One region of the Kineococcus sp. R86509 genome, then DNA from elsewhere that is predicted to be linked to it. Evidence: riboswitches for the same ligand, from Rfam matches in the RefSeq annotation. Region 1 holds a riboswitch; the other holds the start of a gene.
The links. A riboswitch is a leader RNA that binds a small molecule or an ion and turns the genes downstream of it on or off. The one in region 1 is predicted to bind glycine.

Region 1 (7,074 bases):
TCGGCTACCGCGGTCAGACGGCCTGCAAGGCCGCCGGCATCACCTACCGCCAGCTCGACTACTGGGCCCGCACCGGCCTGGTCGAACCGGGTGTGCGCGGTGCCTCCGGCTCCGGCTCGCAGCGTCTCTACGGGTTCCGCGACATCCTGGTCCTGAAGGTCGTCAAGCGACTGCTGGACACCGGCGTCTCGCTGCACCAGATCCGTTCGGCGGTCACCCACCTGCGTGAGCGTGGCGTCGACGACCTCGCCCAGATCACCCTCATGTCCGACGGCGCCAGCGTCTACGAGTGCACCTCGGCCGATGAAGTGATAGATCTCGTCCAAGGCGGTCAAGGCGTCTTCGGCATCGCCGTGGGCCGCGTATGGCGCGAGGTCGAGGGGGAGCTGGCCTCGCTGCCGAGCGAACGTCCCGCCGATCGCGAGCCCGGTCAGAGCGCCATGGTGCTGGCCGACGAGCTGTCCAAGCGTCGCGCCGCCCGCGAAGCCGGTTAGCCCCACCCCACGCACGACGAAGGCCGCGATCCCGCTGGGTTTCCCAGCGAGGTCGCGGCCTTCGTCGTGCGTGGGGTGGGGACTAGTCGAGGAGCTCGGCGCGGGGGAGGGCCTGCAGGGCGAAGGGGTCGGTCACCCAGTCGTGGGCGTCGGGCAGCCAGTGCACCGCGGCGAGCAGGGAGTCGGCCCAGGTGCTCAGCAGCTCGTCGAGACCGACGCGCCAGGAGTGCTGGTAGCCCTCGCCGTCCTCGGCCAGCACGATCTGCTCGACGACGGAGCGGCTGGAGCCCAGGCGCACGGCGATGAGTTCCTCGTCGCGGGCGAAGAGGGGCAGCAGGGCCGGCGGGGCGGTGAGGCCGGGACCCTGGCCGCTCGCGCGACGCACGGCCTCTTCCAGGGTCAGAGGAACCCAGCCACCGGGCCCCACCGTCGGAGCGCTCGTGCGGAAGGTGGTGCGGACGGGATCGACACCGTCGACCGCGCGCCACCAGGCCCGGGCACCGCGAGGGATCAGCAGGCCCATCTGGCGTTCCACCGCGTCGAGGTGCGCCTCGCCGACCCCGGGGCGCAGGTGGCTGGCGATGTCCGCCCCGCAACGCGTCCACTGGGCGCGCAACCGCGTGACGATGCCGGTGATCCGGTCGGCCTCCGGGTCCGGAGCGGGCACGTGCGGCGCTGCGGTCGCAACCGCCGCTCCGCGGACGGCGCGGACCACGCGGAGACGGTCGAGGGGTGTGTTGGGCGTCACGGAACCTCCTAGGGCCCGCGAAGAGCGCGGGGAAGAACGGGCGGCACCAGCGGGGACGAACCCGGGTAGACCGACTTGCTAGAAACTAGGCGTTCGTCGGCGTTCCCGCACCTCGGACGCGGTACGACCCCGCCCGGTTCCCTACGTCGTGCGGAGGATCCGGTCCAGCACCACGTCGAACTGCTCCGCGACGGTCTTCGCCGCCTTGGCCCGCAACGAGTGCAGCGGAACCCCCGCTCCCTGCGACTGCGGCACGGCCACCCGGTCCGGCAGCGGTTCCAGCACCAGGTCGCCGAACATGGCCTGCAGTTCCTCGTAGCGGAAGCGCTGTTCCCCCGAGCGCTGGGTGTAGCGGTTGACCAGGACCCCGACGACCTCCGGGGAGCTGCGCAGGGCACGGACCTCCCGGATCGTGCGGTCGACCGCCGCCACGGAGAAGCGGCTGGCGTCGGAGACCACGAGCACGGCGTCCGCCGCGCGCCACGCCGAACGCGTCAGCCCGTTGAGCGAGGGCGGGGTGTCCAGCAGGGCGAGGTCGTGGTCGTCGAGCTTGCCCAGGGCCCGGCGCAGCGACTTCAGCGTCTCCTCGTCGGCCCCGGGGGTGTCCAGACCCGCGGAGGCCGCGGAACCGGTGAGGACGTCGAGCAGTCCCGGGTGGTCGTCGACCCACCCGCTGGGCGCGACGGCGTCCTCGGCGACACGACGTCTCGGGGTCCGCAGCACGGCGGCGACGTCGTGGTCGCGGTGGGCGCTGACGTCGAGGCCGGACGTGGCGTCCGCCTGCGGGTCGAGGTCGACGACGAGGGTGCTGGTCCCGCGGTGGAGGGCGGCCGAGGCCAGCCCGAGGACGACGGACGTCTTGCCGACCCCACCCTTGGCACTGCAGACGGCGAGGGTGATCACGACGGTCAACCTATCTTCCCGGGATCCGGGATCCCGTCCCGTAGGATGGCGGCAGGCCGTTCAGCTCGTGTGGGAGAGACCCTGGTCGGGGAAGAGTCCGACCGCGGCGCCGAAGGGGCAACATCCCCGGAACCTCTCAGGCGGAAGGACCACGCGAGATCAGGCCGCTCTGAAGCACGTCCGCGCCCGCGCGGGTGGGTGACAGACGGGGAGGTACCTGCCCTCAGCGACCTCCGGAGCGTCCCATGACCTCACCCACGCCCGTCCGCAGCGACCTGCCCGAGTTCTCCCCGGAACCCGCCGCCCTGCCGTTCAGCGCCCGCCACATCGGCCCCGACGCCGCCGACGTCGCCCGGATGCTCGAGGTCGTCGGCCTCTCCTCCACCGAGGAACTCGTCGACCGCGCCGTCCCCGCCGGGATCCGCGACGGCGTCCTCGACCTGCCCGAGGCCCTCGACGAGACCGCCGTCACCGCGGCCCTGCGCGCGCTCGCCGGACGCAACCGGGTCGTCCCCTCGATGATCGGCCTCGGCTACTTCGGCACCCGCACCCCGGCCGTCGTGCGTCGCAACGTCCTCGAGGACCCGTCCTGGTACACGGCGTACACGCCGTACCAGCCCGAGATCTCCCAGGGCCGCCTCGAGGCGCTGCTGAACTTCCAGACCGCCGTCACCGACCTCACCGCCCTCGACGTCGCCAACGCCTCCCTGCTCGACGAGGCGACCGCCGCGGCCGAGGCCATGACCCTGGCCCGACGGACCTCCAAGGCCCCCGCCGGGGCCGTGTTCGCCGTCGACGCCGACGTCCTCCCGCAGACCCTCGCCGTGCTGCGCACCCGCGCCGTGCCGCTGGGCGTCGACCTCGTGAGCGTCGACCTCGACGCCGCGGACCCGCTGGCCGTGGTGGGCGAGCGCGGGGTGTTCGGGGTGCTCCTGCAGTACCCGGGGACCTCCGGCCGGGTCCGCGACCTCGCCGCCGTCGTCGCCGATGCCCACGCCCGCGGTGCGATCGCGATCACCGCGGCCGACCTGCTGGCGCTGACGCTGCTCGTCGCGCCGGGGGAGTTCGGCGTCGACGTCGCCGTCGGTTCCAGCCAGCGCTTCGGCGTCCCGATGGGTGCCGGTGGCCCGCACGCCGCCTACATGGCCGTCCGCAAGGGCCTCGAACGCTCCCTCCCCGGGCGCCTCGTCGGCGTCTCCGTCGACGCCGACGGCAACCGCGCGTACCGCCTCGCCCTGCAGACCCGCGAACAGCACATCCGCCGCGACAAGGCGACCTCCAACATCTGCACCGCCCAGGTCCTGCTGGCCGTGATGGCCGGCTGCTACGCCGTCTGGCACGGCCCGGAGGGTCTGCGCGCCATCGCCTCCCAGGTCGCGCGCCGCGCCGCCGCGCTCGCCGACGCCCTGCGCGCCGGCGGGGTCGAGGTCGTGCACGAGGCGTTCTTCGACACCGTCCTGGCCCGCGTGCCCGGCCGCGCGCAGGCCGTGGTCAGCGCCGCGCTCGAGGCGGGGGTGAACCTGCGCCTCGTCGACGCCGACCACGTCGGCCTGACCGTCGACGAGACCACCTCCGAGGCGCACGTCGCCGCGGCGCTGACCGGTTTCGGCCTGGCCCCGACGGAGGCGACCGCCGAGGCGGCGCTGCCCACCGCGCTGCGTCGCACCAGCGAGTTCCTGACCCACCCCGTCTTCGAGCGGCACCGCTCCGAGACGGCGATGCTGCGCTACCTGCGCACCCTCTCCGACGCCGACTACGCCCTCGACCGCGGCGCGATCCCGCTGGGCTCCTGCACCATGAAGCTCAACGCGACCACCGAACTCGAGCCGATCTCCTGGCCCGAGTTCGCCGACCTGCACCCCTACGCCCCGGCCGACCAGCTCGCCGGCACCGCCGAACTCGCCGCCGACCTCGAAGGCTGGCTCGCCGAGGTCACCGGCTACGACGCCGTCTCGTTGCAGCCCAACGCCGGGTCCCAGGGCGAGTTCGCCGGACTGCTGGCGATCCGCGCCTACCACCTCGCCCAGGGCCACGGTGAGCGCACGATCTGCCTCATCCCCTCCTCCGCCCACGGCACCAACGCCGCCAGTGCCGTGATGGCCGGGCTGAAGGTCGTCGTCGTCCGCTGCGACGACGCGGGCAACGTCGACCTCGACGACCTGCGCGCCAAGGTCGCCGAGCACGCCGACGACCTCGCCGCGCTGATGGTCACCTACCCCTCGACCCACGGCGTCTACGAGGAGTCCATCCGCGAGGTCTGCGGGCTCGTCCACGACGCCGGCGGCCAGGTCTACGTCGACGGCGCGAACCTCAACGCCCTCGTCGGCCTCGCCCGGCCCGGCAAGTTCGGGGCCGACGTCTCCCACCTGAACCTGCACAAGACGTTCTGCATCCCCCACGGCGGCGGCGGCCCCGGCGTCGGACCCGTCGCGGTCCGCTCCCACCTCGCCCCGTTCCTGCCCTCCACCGCCCCCGACGGCGACGGGGTCGGGATGGTCTCCGCCGCCCCGTACGGTTCCGCCGGGATCCTGCCCATCCCGTGGGCCTACCTGCGCCTCATGGGCCCCGACGGGCTGCGCGCCGCGACCGTCCAGGCCGTGCTCTCCGCCAACTACGTCGCCACCCGGCTGCAGGAGGCCTTCCCCGTCCTCTACCGCGGTCCCGGCGGGCTCGTCGCCCACGAGTGCATCCTCGACCTGCGCCCGATGACCAAGGCCACCGGTGTGACCGTCGACGACGTCGCCAAGCGCCTCATCGACCACGGGTTCCACGCCCCGACGATGTCGTTCCCCGTCGTCGGGACCCTCATGGTGGAACCCACCGAGAGCGAGGACCTCGCCGAACTCGACCGGTTCTGCGACGCGATGCTCGCCATCGCCGCCGAGGTCCAGGACATCGCCGACGGGCGCTGGGCCGTCGAGGAATCGCCGCTGCGCCACGCCCCGCACACCGCGGTGTCCCTCGTCGGGGAGTGGAACCACCCCTACTCCCGCGAGGAAGCGGTGTACCCCAACGGGATGAACCCCCGCTCGAAGTACTGGCCCCCCGTCCGCCGCATCGACGGAGCCGCCGGCGACCGGAACCTCGTCTGCTCCTGCCCGCCGCTGTCTGAGTACTGAGGTCTCAAGCCCGCGGGGTCGGGGCGGGCGGACCGCGCGGGACAGGTGCGCCGGATACTCCGTTCGCGCGAGCGGGTGCACCTCGTTGGTCTGGGTGCACCGGCGCTCACTTCGGACATCCGGCGCACCTGTCCCGCCCGGACCGCCCTCCGTGCATCAGGAGCGGCTCGACCAGAGGTAGGGGAGCGGTGTGGGCTGGTTGCCGACGTTGCTGGTCGAGCACTCCGCGCTGGTGCCGCTCGGGGTGCTGGTCGTCGTGGTGGGGTCCGGCGCGCTGGGCTGGGTGGGCCGGAAGAGCCCACGCGTGCTGGGTTGGCTGGTCGGCCTCACGTTGCTGGGGGTCCTGGCGGTCACCCTGGCGCCCGACGACCGGGGGCGGGTGCACGAGGTCACGTGCGAGGTGGGGGTCGACTTCCCGTCGTGGGGGAGCAGCGAACTGCTGGCCAACGTCGCCCTGTTCGTGCCGGTGACGGTGTTCGCCGTGGTGCGGTTCCGGCGCCCGGTCATCGTCGGTCTCGGTGGGATCGTGCTGTCCGCGGCGATCGAGGGCACCCAGGCGCTCGCCGTCGTCCTCGGCCGCTCCTGCACCACCAGCGACTGGGCCATGAACACCGCCGGCACGGTGCTGGGCGTCGGAGTCGGGGCAGCCCTCCTCGTGCTGGACCGCACCCGTGCGGGTCGTGCAGGAGTCGCACCCAGGTGAGGTTGAAGGGTCGCCAGGGAGTGCTGTCCTCGGACGTCCGAAGTGAGCGCTGGTGCAGTCGACGTGAGTGGGTGCACCTGCTCGCGCGAACGGAGTGTCCGAGGACAGCACTCCCTGACGCCCCGGACGAGAACCCGCCCGGGTCCCGGCCCAGCCCCACCCCGGGTTGGTAGGGTCCCCGGCGAGGGGGTGATCACGATGGAGTTCCTGGACGCGTTGCTGGACCGCAGCTGGTTGCTGTGGGTCGCGGCGGCCCTGGTCCTGGGGATCCTCGAGATCACCGCCATCGACCTCGTCTTCGCGATGCTCGCGGGCGGGGCGGTGGCGGGGGCGATCGCCGACGCGGTGGGGCTGTCGTTCGTCCCGCAGGTCCTCATCGCGGCCGTCGTGGCCGGGTTGCTGCTGGCGACGATCCGGCCCGTCCTGCTGCGGCGCCTGCGGATGCCGCCGACGGGTACCACCAACTCGGCCGCCCTCGTCGGGCGCTCGGCGATCGTCCTCGAACCGGTCACCCTCCGCGGGGGCCTGGTGAAACTCGTCGGGGAGACGTGGTCGGCGCGCTCGACCGGTCCGACGTTCGCCGCGGGTGACGACGTCGTCGTCACCGCGATCGACGGGGCCACCGCGGTCGTGGGGCCGCTCGCACCACTCAGTACCACCGAGGAGAACTGATGGACAACGTCGTCACCCTTGTCGTGCTCGTGCTCGTCGTCGTGTTCGTGGTGACGGTGATCGCCCGCACGATCCGGATCGTCCCGCAGGCCACGGCCGTCATCGTGGAACGGCTCGGCCGGTACTCGCGGACGCTGGAGGCGGGGCTGAACATCCTGGTCCCCTTCATCGACAAGGTGCGGGCCAACGTCGACCTGCGCGAGCAGGTCGTCTCGTTCCCGCCGCAGCCGGTCATCACCTCCGACAACCTCGTCGTGAGCATCGACACCGTCATCTACTACCAGCCGACCGACCCGAAGTCCGCGACGTACGAGATCGCGAACTACATCCAGGGCATCGAGCAGCTCACCGTCACCACGCTGCGCAACGTCATCGGGTCCCTCGACCTCGAGCAGACCCTGACGAGTCGCGACCAGATCAACGGTCAGCTGCGCG
Region 2 (7,074 bases), 3.0 Mb from region 1:
GTCGCGCGGCCCTTCTCTCCCGCCCATCGAGTACCTCGAGGTCTCCGGGGGCCAGTTGCGCGACCAGACCGTGCACTTCTTCGACCTCGCGCGGTGGATCAGCGGTCAGGATCCGGTCTCGGTCTCCGTCACCGGTTCCGCCCTGGCCGATCCCCGCATCGCGCGCTTCGGCGACGTCGACACCTCGGTGGCCGTGCTGACCCTGCCCTCGGGGGCGCTCGTGCAGATCGACAGCGTCCGGCGCACCGGGTACGGCTACGACGAGCGCATCGAGGTCATGGGGTCCACGGGGCTGGTGGAGTCCCGGCGTCACCACCGGGGAAACGTCGTGCACTACGGCGCGACCGGGGTCGTCGCCGACGCGTTGCCGCCGGGCTGGTTCGAGCGGGTCGAGCCGACCTACGCCGCGACGCTGGCCGCCTTCGTCGACGCGCTGGAGCGGGGGACCGCCCCGCCCGTCACGCTGGAGGACGGTCTCGTGGCGCAGGCGGTGGCCGACGCGGCCACCCGCGCCCTGGTCAGCGGGCGGACGGAGACCATCGCCTATCCATGACGGGACGCCCTGCGCGACAGGGCGTCCCGTCCGGCCGGGCCGCCGTTCAGACCCCGGCGGCCCGGGCGGCGTCCTTGAGGACCTCCGCCGCCACCTCCAGGCCCTCGATCCGCCCGAGGGAGGTGTCCTCGTGCTCGATGTTCACGGCCATGTCCGGGTCGACCTCGTGCAGGGCGCGCAGGAACTCGGCCCAGAACGCGGTGTCGTGGCCCCTGCCGAGGGCGACGAAGTCCCACGCGGACTCCTTCGGCCACTCGTTGACCCACTCGTCGCCCCCGAGGTTCGTGCGGTCCTCGGCGGGGTCGAGGCGACGGAACCGGTTGTCCAGCACGCCGTAGACCGCGGCGGCCGGATTGATCCGCACGTCCTTGGCCGCGGCGTGGAACACCAGTGGACCGAGGTCCCGGACGACGGCGACGGGGTCCATCTGCTGCCAGAACAGGTGCGAGGCGTCGAGTTCGACGCCGAGGTGGGTCGCCCCCGTGCGTTCCAGCAGTTCGCGCATGTTCGCCGGGTTGAAGACGACGTTCTGCGGGTGCAGTTCCAGGGCGACCTTGACGTCGAGTTCGCGAGCGAGGGCGTCGATCTCCTTCCAGAACGGGGCGGCCACGCTCCACTGGTGCTCGATGACGTCGAGGTCGCGGGAGTTCCAGGCGTTGACGACCCAGGTGGGGCGGGTCGCCCCGGGTTCGGCGCCGGGGAGCCCCGACATGGTGACGACGCGGTGCTGGCCCAGGCGGTTCGCCAGCCGGATCGACCGGCGGACGTCCTCGGCGTGCTGGTCGCCGATGACCGGGTTCGGGTGCAGCGGGTTGCCGTTGCAGTTCAGGCCGGCGATCGAGACCCCGGTGCCCTCGAAGGTCCCGAGGAACTCGTCACGCGCGGTGTCGCTGACCAGGATGTCGTCGAAGGTGGGGATGTGGACCGGCGGCAGGAACCCGCCGGAGTTCAGTTCGATGCCCTGCAGGCCGAGGTCGGCGACGACCTGCAGCGCCTCGGGCAGGGATCGGTCGTGCAGGATCGCGTTGTAGACGCCGAGTTTCACGGTCTGCTCTCTCTCAGTCGAGGGGGACGGGTTCGCCCGTGCCGTCGGCGGCCCGGGTGACCGCCTCGAGCACGCGCAGGTTGTGCAGGCCGTGGGCCATCGGCGGCACGACGGGGAGGTCGCCGATCGGCGAGCCGACGCCGCCGGCGACCTCGTTGAGGAACGCGCGGCACTGGAAGCTGAAGAAGTCGCTCTGCCCGTGCCCGACGCCGCCGAAGTCCATCGGGAGCCCACCTGCGACGTAGGGGTGCTCGGGGCCGACGAGGACCTGACGGTAGCCGTTGACCACGCCGGGCGCGGTCGAGTCGGCGATGGTGAACTCACCGGTGCGGTTGAGGTCGAAGGCCCCCGCGCCGTGCTCGGTGAAGATCTCGAAACCCAGTCCGTTGGGCAGGCCGTGCGCGATGCGCGAGACCGAGAACGTCCCGGTCGCTCCGTTCGTGAAGGTCGCAGTGAACGTCGCCAGGTCCTCGTTCTCGACGTCCTCGAACTCGGCGCTCACCTCGGACAGGGCGTGCCCGACGACGGCGCCGACCGGTTTCGGCCGGCGCGTCGTCACCTGCGAGAACACCGTCCCCCGCACCGACTCCAGCGGCCCGCAGAAGTACTCACCGAGGTCGACCAGGTGGCTGCCGATGTCTGCGAGCGCCCCCGACCCCAGACCGCCCTGGTAGCGCCAGCTGATGGGGGCGTTCGGGTTGGCCGCGTAGTCGCACCAGTAGTGGCCGTTGAAGTGGCGGACGGTCCCGAGGTGACCGTTCAGCACCTGCTCGCGCAGGGCGTTGATCGCGGGGGAGCGGCGGAAGGTGAAACCCACCGCGGCGACGAGGTCCGGGTGCTGGGCGGCGGCCGCGACCATCGCCTCCGCGTCGGTGACCGAGGGGGCCAGCGGCTTCTCGCAGAGGACGTGCTTGCCCGCGGCCAGCAGACCCTCGACGATCTCGCGGTGCAGGTGGTTGGCGACGACGACGCTGACGGCGTCGACGTCGTCGGCCTCGGCCACGGCCTGCCAGGACGTCTCGGCGCGCTCGTAGCCGTAGCGCTGCGCCGCGGCCACGGCGAACGGTTCGTGGGCGTCGGCGACGGCGACCAGGCGGACCGGCGGCAGGCCCTCGCCGTAGGAACCACCCGCGAGGGTGGAGGCGGCGCGGTAGCCGGCGAGGTGGGCGCGGCCGGCCATCCCGGCGCCGATCACGGCGACGCCGATCGGGCGGGTGGGGGAGGTGGGGGGCATCGGGCGGGCCTCTCGGGAGGGTCGCGGGTCGGCACCGGCACTGGTGCGACGTAATTTTCAAACCGGTTTGAACGACTGCCGCTAGAATCGGTTCGACCGTCCGCCGTTGTCAAGCGGGCCAGGGAGGGAGTCCGGTGTCCGCTCGACCCACGATCAAGGACGTCGCGGCCCGGGCCGGGGTGTCGAAGGGCATGGTGTCCCTCGCCCTGCGGGGGGCGCCGGGGCCCAGCGCCGAGACGGCCGCCCGCGTGCTGCGGGCGGCCGCCGACCTCGGGTACCGCGCCGACCGCGCGGCGAGCAGCCTCGCGCTGCGGCGCACCCGCCTGCTCGGGATCACCGTGGCCGTCCGCAACGCCTTCCACGCCGAGCTCGTCGAGGAGCTGCAGGACGCCGCGGAGGAGGCCGGCTACGACGTCGTGCTCGCCGCGGTGACCCGCACGCGGGGGGAGCGGGCGGCGATCGAGACCCTGCTCGACTCCCGCTGCGAGGCGCTGCTGCTGCTCGGGCCGGAACTGCCCGGTGCGGAGCTGATGGAGCTGCGGCGACGCGTGCCCGTCGTGGTCCTGGGACGGCGCCCGCGCCTCGCGGACCCCGGGTCGCCAGGGCCCGACGTCGTGCGCGCCTCCGACGAGGTCGGGACGCGGCTGCTGGTCGAGCACCTGGTCGGCCTGGGCCACCGGGACCTGCTGCACGTCTCGGGCGGCGCGGGGGACATCGCCGCCGACCGCCGCGCCGGGTTCGAGGCCGCCGTCGCGACCGCCGGGGTGCGCGGGCGGGTCGTGGAGGGGACCTTCGACGAGGAGGGCGGGGCCGCCGCCACCCGGCGGGTGCTGGGTGGGGGGTGGACGGGGACGGCGGTGGTGGCCGCCAGCGACCGGATCGCGCTCGGCGTCCTCGACGTCCTCCTGCGGGACGGGATCGCGGTCCCCGGGCGGGTGTCGGTGACCGGCTACGACGACAGCCTCCTGGCCCGGCTGGGGCACGTGCGGCTGACGTCGGTGAGCCAGGACGCGGCCGGGCAGGCGGCGTGCGCGGTGCGGGCGGCCGTGCAGCGCCTGGACGGCGAGGACGATCCGGGCCCCGCCGACGTCGTCCTCGTCCCGCGGCTGGTGGTGCGGGACACGACCGGTCCAGTCATGTCAGAATGACAGGACAAATTATCCGGAGGTTCTCGTGCCCCTGCCCCGCTTCGACCTCGTCGCCGGCCGTCGCCCCGACGAGGTCGCCACCCTGCTCGACGCCGCCCACGCCGCCGTGGTCGAGGCGTTCGGCGTCCCCGACGGCGACCGGTACCAGGTCGTCCACCAGCACCCCGAGGGCGAGCTCGTCGTCCACGACACCGGCCTCGGCATCGAGCGCACCCGCGACGTCGTCGTGCTGCAGGTGACCAGCCGCCCCCGCCCGCGTGCGCAGAAGGAGGCGTTCTACCGTCTGCTCGTCGAGCAGCTGCGCACCCGCTGCGGGACCGCACCCTCCGACGTCGTCGTCTCGGTCGTGGAGAACTCCGACGCCGACTGGTCCTTCGGTCACGGCCGCGCCCAGTTCCTCACCGGGGAGCTCTGACCCGGCGCGGCGGGACGCGGCGGCGCTGGTCCCCGGGGGCGGTCGTGTGCCACGCTGACGGCCAGCACAACTGAACACACGGCCGCTTCCCCCGGGCGGGAGAGCCCCACCGGTCCCACCGGTGGGCACCGAAGGAGCAACCACCCCGGAACCTCTCAGGTCCACGTACCGCCACGGGCAGGCCGCTCTGGAAAGCAGGACCCCTGGGTCCTCACCGACGGGGAAAGCCCTGCCCCGCAGGGTGAAGCTCTCAGGTTCCGCGACAGAGGGGGTCCAGCACGTGACCGCACCGCGCGGTCGCGACGAGAGGAGCCCGGTGAACACCCAGGTCAGCAGCGCGACGGTCAGCCCGACGAGCACGCCCCTCGCCGACGTCCATGCGGCGCTCGGCGCCTCCTTCACCGACTTCGCCGGCTGGCAGATGCCGCTGCGCTACGCCTCCGACCTCGCCGAGCACAAGGCCGTCCGCGAGCGCGCCGGGGTCTTCGACCTCTCGCACATGGGGGAGATCCGGGTCACCGGCCCCGAGGCGGGAGCGGCGCTGGACGCGGCCCTCGTCGGGCGGGCCTCGACCATGCCGATCGGCCGGGCGGCCTACGGGATGCTCGTCGACCACGAGGGCGGGATCGTCGACGACCTCGTGACCTACCGCCTCGGCGAGCAGGAGTTCCTCGTCGTCGCCAACGCCGCGAACGTCGAACCCGTCGTCGTGGCCATCGCCGACCGGTGTCGCCCCTTCGACGTCCACGTCGCCGACGAGACCGCCCGCTGGGCCCTCGTCGCGGTGCAGGGGCCGGCGTCGGTGGCGATCCTCGGACCCCTCGTGGACGTCGACCTCGACGTGCTCGGCTACTACCGCAGCGCGTCCGCCACCCTGCTGGGCGTCCCCGTGCTGCTCGCGCGCACCGGGTACACCGGGGAGGACGGTTTCGAGGTGTTCGCCCCGGTCGAGCACGCGGTCACCGTCTGGGACGCGCTGCTGTCCGCGGCCCGCGAGCACGGTGGGGTCCCCGCCGGGCTGGCCTGCCGGGACACCCTGCGCCTGGAGGCGGGGATGCCGCTCTACGGCCACGAACTGACCCGCGAGACCAGCCCGTTCGCCGCCGGCCTCGGCCGCGTCGTGAAGCTGGACAAGGACCCGGGACCGGTCGGGCTCGAGGCGCTGCGACGACTCGCCGAGGTCGCACCCGCCCGGGTGCTGGTCGGCCTGAAGGGATCGGGGCGCCGGGCTCCCCGTGCCGGCTACGCCGTCGTCGCCGACGGGAACCCGGTCGGAGAGGTCACCAGTGGCGCGTTGTCGCCCACGCTCGGCTACCCCGTCGCGATGGCCTACGTCGACGCCGCGCTCTCCGCCCCCGGCACCGCGCTGGCCGTCGACGTCCGCGGTTCCGAACTGCCCGTCGAGGTCGTCGCGCTGCCCTTCTACCGTCGGGAGCGCTGAGTCGTGAGCGCTCCGCTGTCCGTCTTCGACATGTTCTCCATCGGCATCGGCCCGTCGAGCTCGCACACGGTCGGCCCGATGCGCGCCGCCCTCGCCTTCGCCGAGCACCTCGAGGGAACCGCCGCGCTGGAACGGGTCGTCTCCGTCACCATCGACCTCTACGGATCGCTGGGGGCCACCGGGCGCGGACACGGCACCGACCGGGCCGTCGTCCTGGGACTGCTCGGTGAACGGCCCGAACTCATCGACCCCGACGCCGTGGCCGGGCTCCTCGACGAGATCCGGCGCAGCGGTGAACTGCGGGTCCTCGGCCGGCACGGGGTGGGTTTCGACCTCGACGGCGACGTCCGCCTGATCGGCCGGACCTCGCTGCCCGCCCACCCCAACGGCATGGTGTTCACGGCCCGCGACGCCGCCGGTGACGTCGTCGCCGAACGGACGTCGTACTCCGTCGGTGGGGGTTTCGTCCGCGACCACCCGCTGGACGCGAGCGAACCCGTCGTAGGGACCGGGGCGGGGTTGCCGCACGGTTTCCGCAGTGCCCAGGAACTCCTCGACCACTGCCGCTCGACCGGCCTCGGGGTCGCGGACCTGGTGCGCCGCAACGAGGAGAGCCTCCGCTCCGGGAACGACGTGGACTCCGGGCTGCTGGACATCTTCGCCGCCATGGCGGCCTGCGTCGACCACGGCCTCGTCACCGACGGAACCCTCCCCGGCGGGCTCGGCGTCCGCCGCCGCGCCCCGCGCCTGCACCGCGAACTCCTCTCCGAGGAGGGGAACACCGCCGCCGACGTCCTGCACGCGATGGACTGGGTCAGCCTCTTCGCGCTCGCGGTGAACGAGGAGAACGCCGCCGGCGGCCGGGTCGTCACGGCCCCGACGAACGGCGCCGCGGGCATCGTCCCCGCCGTGCTGCACTTCTACCGCCGTTTCGTCCGCGGCGCCGACGACGCCGGGACGGTCCGGTTCCTGCTGGCGGCCGGGGGGATCGGGATCATCCTCAAGGAGACGGGTTCCATCTCCGGCGCCGAGGTCGGGTGCCAGGGCGAGGTGGGTTCGGCCAGCGCGATGGCGGCCGCCGGTCTCGCCGAGGTCCTCGGGGGAACGCCCGAACAGGTGGAGAACGCCGCCGAGATCGCCGTCGAGCACCACCTGGGCCTCACCTGCGACCCCGTCGGCGGGCTCGTCCAGATCCCCTGCATCGAACGCAACGCCGTCGGCGCGACCACCGCGATCCA

Region 2: linked by a shared signal. The riboswitch ahead of gcvT (glycine cleavage system aminomethyltransferase GcvT) and the one ahead of gcvP (aminomethyl-transferring glycine dehydrogenase) in region 1 are both predicted to bind glycine.

Annotation. Positions count from the first base shown of each region.
Region 1 covers NZ_JAXHCE010000001.1:502,600-509,673, reverse strand. The annotation lists gene SJY07_RS02500 (MerR family transcriptional regulator) at 1-494, shown strand, start outside; gene SJY07_RS02495 (hypothetical protein) at 577-1,242, opposite strand; gene SJY07_RS02490 (ParA family protein) at 1,384-2,145, opposite strand; glycine riboswitch at 2,206-2,307, shown strand; gene gcvP (aminomethyl-transferring glycine dehydrogenase) at 2,391-5,264, shown strand; gene SJY07_RS02480 (VanZ family protein) at 5,455-5,967, shown strand; gene SJY07_RS02475 (NfeD family protein) at 6,166-6,639, shown strand; gene SJY07_RS02470 (SPFH domain-containing protein) at 6,639-7,074, shown strand, end outside.
Region 2 covers NZ_JAXHCE010000001.1:3,480,925-3,487,998, forward strand. The annotation lists gene SJY07_RS16965 (Gfo/Idh/MocA family oxidoreductase) at 1-553, shown strand, start outside; gene SJY07_RS16970 (sugar phosphate isomerase/epimerase family protein) at 600-1,598, opposite strand; gene SJY07_RS16975 (Gfo/Idh/MocA family oxidoreductase) at 1,612-2,832, opposite strand; gene SJY07_RS16980 (LacI family DNA-binding transcriptional regulator) at 2,967-3,980, shown strand; gene SJY07_RS16985 (tautomerase family protein) at 4,006-4,395, shown strand; glycine riboswitch at 4,482-4,576, shown strand; gene gcvT (glycine cleavage system aminomethyltransferase GcvT) at 4,712-5,836, shown strand; gene SJY07_RS16995 (L-serine ammonia-lyase) at 5,867-7,074, shown strand, end outside.